DNA from 3 places in the Streptomyces sp. NPDC026673 genome. Region 3 is predicted to be linked to each of the others. Evidence: riboswitches for the same ligand, from Rfam matches in the RefSeq annotation. Region 3 holds a riboswitch; each other region holds the start of a gene.
What was found. Region 3 has a riboswitch for thiamine pyrophosphate ahead of thiC (phosphomethylpyrimidine synthase ThiC). Riboswitches for the same ligand answer to the same signal wherever they lie in the genome.
Positions count from the first base shown of each region.

Region 1: another riboswitch for thiamine pyrophosphate. It lies ahead of thiO (glycine oxidase ThiO); the one in region 3 lies ahead of thiC (phosphomethylpyrimidine synthase ThiC).
Region 2: another riboswitch for thiamine pyrophosphate. It lies ahead of AB0F62_RS06735 (thiamine ABC transporter substrate-binding protein); the one in region 3 lies ahead of thiC (phosphomethylpyrimidine synthase ThiC).

Region 1 covers NZ_JBEZXR010000033.1:78,510-81,779, reverse strand. The annotation lists gene AB0F62_RS22705 (Rv2175c family DNA-binding protein) at 1-219, opposite strand, end outside; gene AB0F62_RS22700 (FAD-dependent oxidoreductase) at 412-1,572, opposite strand; TPP riboswitch at 1,700-1,812, shown strand; gene thiO (glycine oxidase ThiO) at 1,809-2,957, shown strand; gene thiS (sulfur carrier protein ThiS) at 2,954-3,172, shown strand; gene AB0F62_RS22685 (thiazole synthase) at 3,178-3,270, shown strand, end outside.
Region 2 covers NZ_JBEZXR010000005.1:221,952-225,221, reverse strand. The annotation lists gene AB0F62_RS06740 (iron ABC transporter permease) at 1-136, opposite strand, end outside; gene AB0F62_RS06735 (thiamine ABC transporter substrate-binding protein) at 205-1,290, opposite strand; TPP riboswitch at 1,281-1,385, opposite strand; gene rlmN (23S rRNA (adenine(2503)-C(2))-methyltransferase RlmN) at 1,444-2,550, opposite strand; gene AB0F62_RS06725 (DUF6416 domain-containing protein) at 3,159-3,270, shown strand, end outside.
Region 3 covers NZ_JBEZXR010000002.1:105,006-108,275, reverse strand. The annotation lists gene thiC (phosphomethylpyrimidine synthase ThiC) at 23-1,768, opposite strand; TPP riboswitch at 1,761-1,887, opposite strand; gene AB0F62_RS02025 (YibE/F family protein) at 1,949-3,256, shown strand.

The sequences.
Region 1 (3,270 bases), on a different contig from region 3:
GGTGAGCGTGCCTGCGAGGCCCTTCACGATCTTCCCCTCGCCGATGAAGTCGGCGGGGACCATCAGCACCCGGTTCTCACCGCGGCGCACGGCGATGAGCTGGCCCTCCTTGATGAGCTGGCGGACCCGGGTCACCTCCACGTCGAGGCGCTCGGCGATCTCGGGGACGTTCAGCCAGGAAGGAATGAGGGAGTCAATCTTTGCGTCGATCTCGGTCACAGGACAAGCGTGCCATCCCGGACCGACACCTTGGAACCGCTCGCGCCACGCATTGCTCCGTCCTGACGGGTCCGCTACGCGCCGGCAACCCCCGCGGGACCCGCTCCGGACCCGCTCGCGGCCCGTCGGGAGCCGGAATCCGGGAGCCGGGAGCGGAATCCGGGAGCCGGGAGCCGGGAGCCGACCGGTGGCTCAGACGACCGCGGCCCGCAGTTGGACCGCGGGGTCGGCGGCCAGCGCCTCGTCGAGGCGGACGCCGCGGGCGACCAGTTTGCGGGCCTGGGCCAGGTCGCGGGGCCGTCCCACGGCGAAGAGCGCGACCAGCCGCCCGTCCCGAAGCCACAGCACCGACCAGGCGGGCCCGTCCGGGTCGCCGCGCAGCAGCATGTCGTCGGAGTCCACGTGGTACCCCGCGTACTGCACGAAACGGCCGAACTGCTCCGACCAGAAGTAGGGAACGGGGTCGTACACCTCGTCACCGCCCAGGATGTTCGCGGCGGCGGTACGGGGCCCCTGCACCGCGTTGTCCCAGTGGTGGATCAGCAGCCGCTCCCCGTACCGCGCCGACGGGAAGGACGCGCAGTCCCCCACGGCGTACACGTCCGTCACCGAGGTGCGCAGCCGGTCGTCGGCGAGGACCGCGCGGTCCGGCCCGAGGTCGACGCCCGAACCGGCCAGCCACCCGGTCGCGGGCCGGGCGCCGATCCCGACGACGACCGCCTCGGCGGCGAGGACGCTGCCGTCCGCGAGGCGCACCGCCCCCCGCTCGACGGAGGAGACGACCGCGCCGGTGCGCAGGTCGACGCCCGCCTCCGCGTACCAGCCGCGCATGCGTTCGGCGATCCGCGGCGGCAAAATCCCGGCGAGCGGGCGGTCGGCCGCCTCCACGACGGTCACCTCGCACCCGGCGAGGCGGGCGGCGGTCGCGAACTCGGCACCGATCCAGCCCGCGCCGACCACCACGACCCGGTGCCGGCCCTCCAGCACGGGCCGCAGCGCGGTGGCGTCGTCCAGGGTGCGCAGCACGTGCACACCGGGCGTGCCCTCGCTGCCGGGGAGCATGACCGGCTCGGCGCCGCTGGCGAGGACGAGCTTGTCGTACCCGACCGGGCCGCCGTCGGTCAGGACCTGCCGCTCGCCGGGCCGCAGAGCGCTCGCATGGCGTCCGAGCAGCAGCTCGACCCCGATGCCGGCGAAGTCGACATCCAGCAGCGGACCCTCGTCGGCGCCGAAGAGCACGCCCTTCGACAGCGGTGGCCGGTCGTACGGGGGATGCCGTTCCGCGCCGAGCAGCGTGATCGTCCCGCCCCAGCCCTGCTCGCGCAGGGACACGGCGGTCTGGACTCCGGCCATTCCGGCCCCGACGACGACGACGCGCTGCTCGCTGCTGCTGGTCACGCGATCACCGTAACGCCGCGGGGGCGCCGTCCGGGCGTACCAGTGCCCTACTCGCTGCGGATGGTGCGTACTAAGGTGGCCGGAGAGCACTCGCGGGAGCCCGGCGCACCGGGCTGAGAGGGCGGCTGGGCGGCCGCCGACCGTACGAACCTGATCCGGGTCATGCCGGCGAAGGGAGGAGCGGGAACATCATGCACCGTCATGACGTCGTCGTGATCGGCGGCGGGATCATCGGGCTGGTCACCGCGTGGCGGGCCGCCGGACGCGGCCTGCGGACGGTGGTGGCGGACCCCGAACCGGGCGGCGGCGCCGCCCGGGTGGCCGCGGGAATGCTGGCCCCGGTCACGGAGGTGCAGTACGGCGAGCAGGCGCTGCTGGAGCTCAACCTCGCCGCGGCGCGCCGCTACCCGTCCTTCGTGGCGGAGCTGGAGGAGGCCACGGGACTCGGCCTCGGCTACCGCACCTGCGGCACCCTCGCCGTCGCCCTGGACGCCGACGACCGCGCGCAGCTGCGCGAACTCCACGCGTTCCAGGACTCCTTGGGCCTGCGGTCGGAGTGGATCAGCGGTCGCGAGTGCCGGCGCCTGGAGCCGATGCTCGCCCCCGGCGTGCGCGGCGGGCTGCGGGTGGACGGCGACCACCAGGTCGACCCGCGACGCCTGGCCGCGGCGCTGCTGCGCGCCTGCGAGCTGTCCGGGGTGACGTTCCGGCGGTCCCGGGTGGAGCGCGTGGACGTCGCCGGGGACCGCGCGCACGGAGTCGTCCTCGAGGACGGCACACGGCTCGCCGCCGGGCAGGTGGTGCTGGCCGCCGGCAGTCTCAGCGGGCGGATCGGCGGGCTGCCCGAGCACGCGCTCCCGCCCGTGCGGCCGGTGAAGGGACAGGTGCTGCGGCTGCGGGTGCCGCCGGCGTACGCGCCGTTCCTGTCCCGGACGGTACGGGCCGTGGTGCGCGGCGGGCACGTCTACCTCGTCCCGCGCGAGAACGGGGAACTGGTCGTCGGGGCCACCAGCGAGGAGATGGGCTGGGACACCACGGTCACCGCCGGCGGGGTCTACGAACTGCTCCGCGACGCCCACGAATTGCTGCCCGGCATCACCGAACTGCCGCTGGCCGAGACACAGGCCGGGCTGCGTCCCGGCACACCCGACAACGCCCCGCTGCTGGGCCGCGGCGCGCTGGACGGCCTGGTGATCGCCACCGGGCACCACCGCAACGGCGTGCTGCTCACGCCGCTGACCGGCGACGTGATGGCCGAGATCCTCACCGGGGCGGACGCTCCCGCGCCGGCCCGGCCCTTCTCCCCCGACCGCTTCACGCCCCAGGAGCAGTACGCATGACCGCCCCCCTCCTCCTGTCCGTCTCCGTCAACGGCGAGGCCCGGGAGGTCGCCGAGGGCGTCACCCTCGACCGCCTCGTCGCGACCCTGACCGCCGCCCCGTCCGGTGTGGCGGCCGCGCTCAACGAGACCGTCGTCCCGCGCGCCCAGTGGCCCGCGACCCCGCTCCGCGACGGCGACCGCGTCGAGGTCCTCACCGCAGTCCAGGGAGGCTGACCACCATGGCCGACGACCCGCTGATCATCGACGGCACCGCCTTCGACTCGCGCCTGATCATGGGCACGGGCGGTGCGCCCAGCCTGGAGATCATGGAG
Region 2 (3,270 bases), on a different contig from region 3:
GCAGGATGTCGGGCTCGCCCAGGACGTCGGCGAACCGGCCGAACCGCCACCGTCCGCCCTCGCGGAGCCCGCGGGTGACGATGGCGGCGACCGGATAGCCGAAGAACAGCGCGAAGAAGGCGACCGGCACGGCCATCAGGCCCAGCCGCACCGCCGGCGGCCGGACGGCCGCCGCCTTCGCGCGCGTCCCCCCGGCGGTCTTCGTTACTTCAGCACGAGCGAGGACCACGACTTGACCCACTGCTCCCGGTTCTCGGCGATCTTCTCCGGCGCGACGGTGGCCGGATCGCTGATGGCGGGCGCGTACTTGGTGAAGACCTCGGGCAGCTCCGCGTCGTCGCGGACCGGGTTGACGAACATGTTCAGCGGCATGTCCTCCTGGAAGGCGCGGCCCAGCAGGAAGTCGACCAGCGCCTTGCCGCCCTCGGTGTTCTTCGCGCCCTTGAGCAGGCCCGCGAACTCGATCTGCCGGAAGCAGGTGCCGGTCGCGACGCCCGTCGGCCCCTGCGCGGGCTGCGTCTTCAGGCCGAGCACCTCGGCGGGCGGGCTGGAGGCGTAGGACACGACGAGCGGCTTGTCGCCCTTGCCGCCCCCGGCGCCGGAGAAGGTGTCGTAGTACGCCTGCTCCCAGCCGTCGACGACCTGGACGCCGTTGGCCTTGAGCTTCTTCCAGTAGTCCTGCCAGCCCTCGTCGCCGTACTTCGCTGTGGTGGCGAGGAGGAAGGCGAGGCCCGGGGAGGAGGTGGCGGCGTTCTCCGTGACCAGGAGGTCCTTGTACTCGGGCTTGACGAGGTCGTCGAAGCTCTCCGGCACGGCGAGCTTGTGCTCGGCGAAGTACTTCCGGTCGTAGTTGACGCAGACGTCGCCGAAGTCGATGGGCGTGACGCGGTGCTTCGCGGCGTCGAGCTGTAGCCCCGCGGGCACCTTGTCGAGGCCCTTGGCCTCGTACGGCTCGAAGAGGTCGTTGTCGAGGGCGCGGGACAGCAGCGTGTTGTCGACGCCGAAGAAGACGTCGCCCTGCGGGTTGCCCTTGGACAGCACGGCCTGGTTGACCGCGGCGCCGGCGTCGCCGCCGCGCAGCACCTTGACGGTGTAGCCGGTCTGCTTCGTGAACTCCTTCAGCACGCCCTTCGACGCGGCGAAGGAGTCGTGGCTGACCAGCGTCACGGTCTTGGAGGTGCTGCCGCCCTCGGCGGTGTCGCCGCCGTCGCTGCCGCAGGCGGCGAGCGCGGTCGCGCCGAGCGCGACGACGAGGACGGTGCCGGCCGCACGCCGACGGGTGGTGCTCATGTGTGACTCCCTACGCCGGTATGACCCGGATCAGGTCCGAGGGTCTGCGGCTCTGCCGCACTCTCAGCGCTGTCTGCGCTCCCCTGTCGGATGTTCTTTTGTGTGATGTCACGGCAAACGGCCGCAAACGACCGTCACGATAGCAAGCGCGGATCAGCGCTCGGAAGCCGCCAGCTGACCGCAGGCGCCGTCGATCTCCTGACCGCGGGTGTCCCGGACGGTCACGGGCACGCCGTGCGCTTCCAGCGCCGCCACGAACGCCCGCTCGTCCTCGGGCCGCGAGGCCGTCCACTTCGAGCCGGGGGTCGGGTTGAGCGGGATCAGGTTGACGTGGACGCGGCGCCCCTTGAGCAGCCGGCCCAGCAGGTCGGCCCGCCACGCCTGGTCGTTGATGTCCCGGATCAGCGCGTACTCGATCGAGACCCGGCGGCCGGACACGTCCGCGTAGTGCCACGCGGCGTCCAGCACCTCGCGCACCTTCCAGCGGGTGTTCACCGGCACCAGAGTGTCGCGCAGCTCGTCGTCGGGCGCGTGCAGCGACACCGCGAGCCGGCACTTGAAGCCCTCGTCCGCGAAGCGCAGCATCGCCGGGACCAGGCCCACCGTCGACACCGTGATGCCCCGCTGAGACAGCCCCAGGCCGTCGGGCTCCGGGTCGGTCAGCCGGCGGATGGCGCCGACGACCCGCTTGTAGTTGGCCAGCGGCTCGCCCATGCCCATGAACACGATGTTGGACAGCCGCGCGGGCCCGCCCGGGATCTCGCCGTCCCGCAGCGAGCGCATGCCCGCCACGATCTGGTGCACGATCTCCCCGGTCGACAGGTTCCGGTCCAGGCCGGCCTGGCCGGTGGCGCAGAACGGGCAGTTCATGCCGCAGCCCGCCTGCGAGCTGATGCACATCGTCACCCGGTCCGGGTAGCGCATCAGCACCGACTCGACCAGAGTCCCGTCGAACAGCCGCCACAGCGTCTTGCGCGTCGTGTCGTTGTCGGTGCTGCTGTGCCGCACGACCGACATCAGGTCCGGCAGCAGCCCCTCCGCCAGCTTGCCGCGCGCCGCGGCCGGGATGTCCGTCCACGCGGCGGGGTCGTCGGCGTAGCGCGCGAAGTAGTGCTGCGAGAGCTGCTTCGCACGGAACGGCTTCTCCCCCAGTTCCGCGACCGCCTCCCGGCGCTCCTCGGGCGAGAGGTCGGCAAGGTGCCGCGGCGGCTTCTTGGCTCCGCGCGGGGCGACGAATGTGAGTTCTCCGGGTGCAGGCATGGTGCGTCCAGTGTCGCAGATCGTTTGGGGCCGCCCAGGTCAGATGGGTGAGGCTCCCGTCACCCTCAGGCGTCCCCTGTCGACCTCGGCCGATCTTTCACGACCCGGAGACGGCCCAGAGGTCGCGGCCCTCGCTGTGGGACGGCTTCGGGAGCGCGCAGCCGCATGGGCCTCGCGGATCTTCGCGTCCACAGCTGTCGAGCCGCATCTGTCGATACAGCCGGATCGCACGCAGGTGTTCTGAACGTTCAAATAATTCGCACACACATTCGAGACCGCCGCACGTCTCAGATCACCACGACAACGCGGACGAGACCATGCATGTCAGCCGCTGCGTCGGCGCCGGCGCCTGGAAGGCGCTCCATGGCGGCGTCCCGTCCTCCTCTTGACCTGTGCGCTTCCTCTGCTGAACTGCTTGCCGATAGAACTTCCCCACGGATTCGACACGCGGTGTCCTGGCGGATCTGTACGGTGCGAACGACACACACGCTGGGGCGAATTGTTGGGGGCGGGCATGACGGCGTATCTGACCGAGACTGATCCACGATGGGTCAGGCACTGCTGGAGAAGCAGGGCACTACCAGGCCTCGGAGTGGGGTCCGGAGGACTTGGAGCGCGCCGCGACGTTCTTGACCGAAATCGCGCCGCAGGCCCGGCGGGTGTTCGAGTACCTGCTACGCAATCCCGGTCGGGGGATCCACTGCACCGAGTTGGTGGACA
Region 3 (3,270 bases):
GACGCCGTTGGTGCCCGGCGGGTCAGTCCGCGATCGGCAGATAGACCCGGTTGCCCGAGGCCGCGAACTCGCGGGACTTCTCCGCCATGCCGGCCTCGATCTCCTCGGCCGTGTCGCCGTGGCGGCGGCGGATGTCCTGGGAGATCTTCATCGAGCAGAATTTCGGCCCGCACATGGAGCAGAAGTGCGCGGTCTTGGCCGGCTCCGCCGGCAGGGTCTCGTCGTGGAACTCCCTGGCCGTGTCCGGGTCGAGGGCCAGGTTGAACTGGTCCTCCCAGCGGAACTCGAAGCGGGCGTCGGACAGCGCGTCGTCCCACTCCTGGGCGCCGGGGTGGCCCTTGGCCAGGTCGGCGGCGTGGGCGGCGATCTTGTAGGTGATGACGCCGGTCTTCACGTCGTCGCGGTCCGGCAGGCCCAGGTGCTCCTTGGGGGTGACGTAGCAGAGCATGGCCGTACCCCACCAGGCGATCATCGCGGCGCCGATGCCGGAGGTGATGTGGTCGTAGGCGGGCGCGATGTCGGTGGTGAGCGGGCCGAGGGTGTAGAACGGCGCCTCCTCGCAGATCTCCTGCTGGAGGTCGATGTTCTCCTTGATCTTGTGCATGGGGACGTGCCCCGGCCCCTCGATCATGGTCTGCACACCGTGCCGCTTGGCGATGGTGTTGAGCTCACCGAGCGTGCGCAGCTCCGCGAACTGGGCCTCGTCGTTGGCGTCCGCGATGGACCCCGGGCGCAGCCCGTCGCCCAGGGAGTACGTGACGTCGTAGGCGGCCAGGAGCTCGCAGAGCTCCTCGAAGTTCTCGTAGAGGAAGCTCTCCTTGTGGTGCGCGAGGCACCAGGCCGCCATGATCGAGCCGCCGCGGGAGACGATGCCCGTCTTGCGGCGGGCGGTCAGCGGGACGTACCGCAGCAGCACGCCGGCGTGGACGGTCATGTAGTCGACGCCCTGCTCTGCCTGTTCGACGACGGTGTCCCGGTAGATCTCCCAGGTCAGCTCCTCGGCCTTGCCGTCGACCTTCTCCAGCGCCTGGTAGAGGGGGACGGTGCCGATGGGGACGGGGGAGTTGCGCAGCACCCACTCACGGGTGGTGTGGATGTTGCGGCCGGTGGAGAGGTCCATGACCGTGTCGGCCCCCCAGCGGGTGGCCCAGGTCATCTTCTCCACCTCCTCCTCGATGGAGGAGGTGACGGCCGAGTTGCCGATGTTGGCGTTCACCTTCACCAGGAACCGCTTGCCGATGATCATCGGCTCGGTCTCCGGGTGGTTGACGTTCGCCGGCAGGACGGCGCGTCCCGCCGCGATCTCCTGGCGGACGACCTCGGGGGAGACGTTCTCGCGGATCGCGACGTACTCCATCTCCGGGGTGATCTCGCCCCGGCGCGCGTACGCCAGTTGGGTCACCGGCCGCCCGGGCCCGCCGCGCCGCGGGAGGCGGGGACGGCCGGGGAAGACGGCGTCCAGATTGCGCAGACCGCCGCGCGGTGAGGTGTGTTTGACCCCGTCGTCCTCGGGGCGGACGGGGCGGCCGGGGTACTCCTCGGTGTCGCCGCGGGCGACGATCCAGTTCTCCCGCAGCGGCGGGAGGCCGCGGCGGACGTCGGTGGTGACGGTCGGATCGGTGTACGGGCCGGACGTGTCGTACAGCGTCACGTCCCGGCCGTTGGTCAGGTGCACCCGGCGGACGGGGACCTTGATGTCCGGGCGGGACCCGGTCACATAGCCCTTGTGCCAGCCGATTTCGCGCGCGTGTGCATCCTGCATGGTCATGAGACCCACTCCCTACGCCGGCATTACCCGGTAACAGGTTCAGCGGTCGGCGCAGCTGGTGGCCCTCGGCCGGTCAGCGCCCTCTCAGCCCGGTGCTCCGAGCTCCCGCGTTTGCAAAGGTGCCTCAACGCTAGCGGGTCCTCGCTGACGCGCACCAGGGGGTGTTGCGATGATCGGGTCGTGGACTCCGCTCACTCGCACGCACACGCCCATGGCCACGGCCACGGCCCGGTACCTCCGGTCTCCAGGCATCTGCGGAAGGTCATCACCGCGATCCTGGTCCCCTTCGTCGCGGCGGTCGTGGCCGGCCTCGTGGTGCTCTGGCCCGGCGGTGTGCCGGCGCACGACCGCACCGGGGTCGGCTTCGACCAGCAGACGCAGTCCGGACGGGTGGTGAAGACCGAGGACGTCAAGTGCTCGGACGTGAACGCCGAACCCGGCGCCGCGCCCGGCACCGAGACCGCCCCCTCCCCGGGCCCGTCGGCGGCTCCGTCGTCCGGGCCGGCGATCTGCCAGCGCGCGACGATCGAGGTCACCTCGGGCAAGGACCGCGGGCGCACCTTCACGGAGATCGTGCAGCCCACCCAGACAAGGCACTACACGCAGAACCAGAAGGTGCTGCTGGCGTACGCGCCGCAGGCGCCGCGCGAACTGCAGTACTCGGTGACCGACGTCGACCGGGCGTTCCCGCTGTGGCTGCTGGCCGGCATCTTCGCGGCCGTGGTGGTCCTGGTCGGCCGGCTGCGCGGGGTCCTGGCGCTGGTCGCGCTGGTCATCAGCTTCGCGGTGCTGACGCTGTTCATCCTCCCGGCGATCCTGCACGGCAGCAATCCGCTGCTGGTGGCGGTGATCGGCGGCAGCGCCATCATGCTGATCGCGCTCTACATGTGCCACGGCCTCAACGCCCGTACCTCGGTGGCGGTCCTGGGCACCCTGTGCTCGCTGCTGCTGATCGGCGTCCTGGGCTCGGTCTTCATCGACTGGGCGGTGCTCAGCGGCAACACCTCGGACGAGACTGGGCTGATCCACGCCCTCTACCCGGACATCGAGATCCGCGGTCTGCTGCTGGCCGGCATCATCATCGGTTCGCTGGGCGTGCTGGACGACGTGACGGTGACCCAGACCTCGGCGGTGTGGGAGCTGCGGGAGGCGGACCCGGGCGCGAGCCGGCGCCGGCTGTACTCGGCGGCGATGCGCATCGGGCGCGACCACATCGCCTCTGTCGTCAACACCCTGGTGCTGGCCTACGCGGGCGCGGCGCTGCCGCTGCTGCTGCTCTTCTCCATCGCGCAGCGCGGTGTGCTCGCGGTGGCGGGCAGCGAACTGGTGGCCGAGGAGATCGTGCGGACCCTGGTGGGCAGCATCGGGCTGGTGGTGGCGGTGCCGTTGACGACGGCGCTCGCCGTCCTGGTGGTGTCGGCGGACCGCGGCGGCGGCGACACTGTTCCCGGGGGCACCGGACGCGGGCACCGGCGCCGCGCCAAGTGACCCGGGAGGGGGCG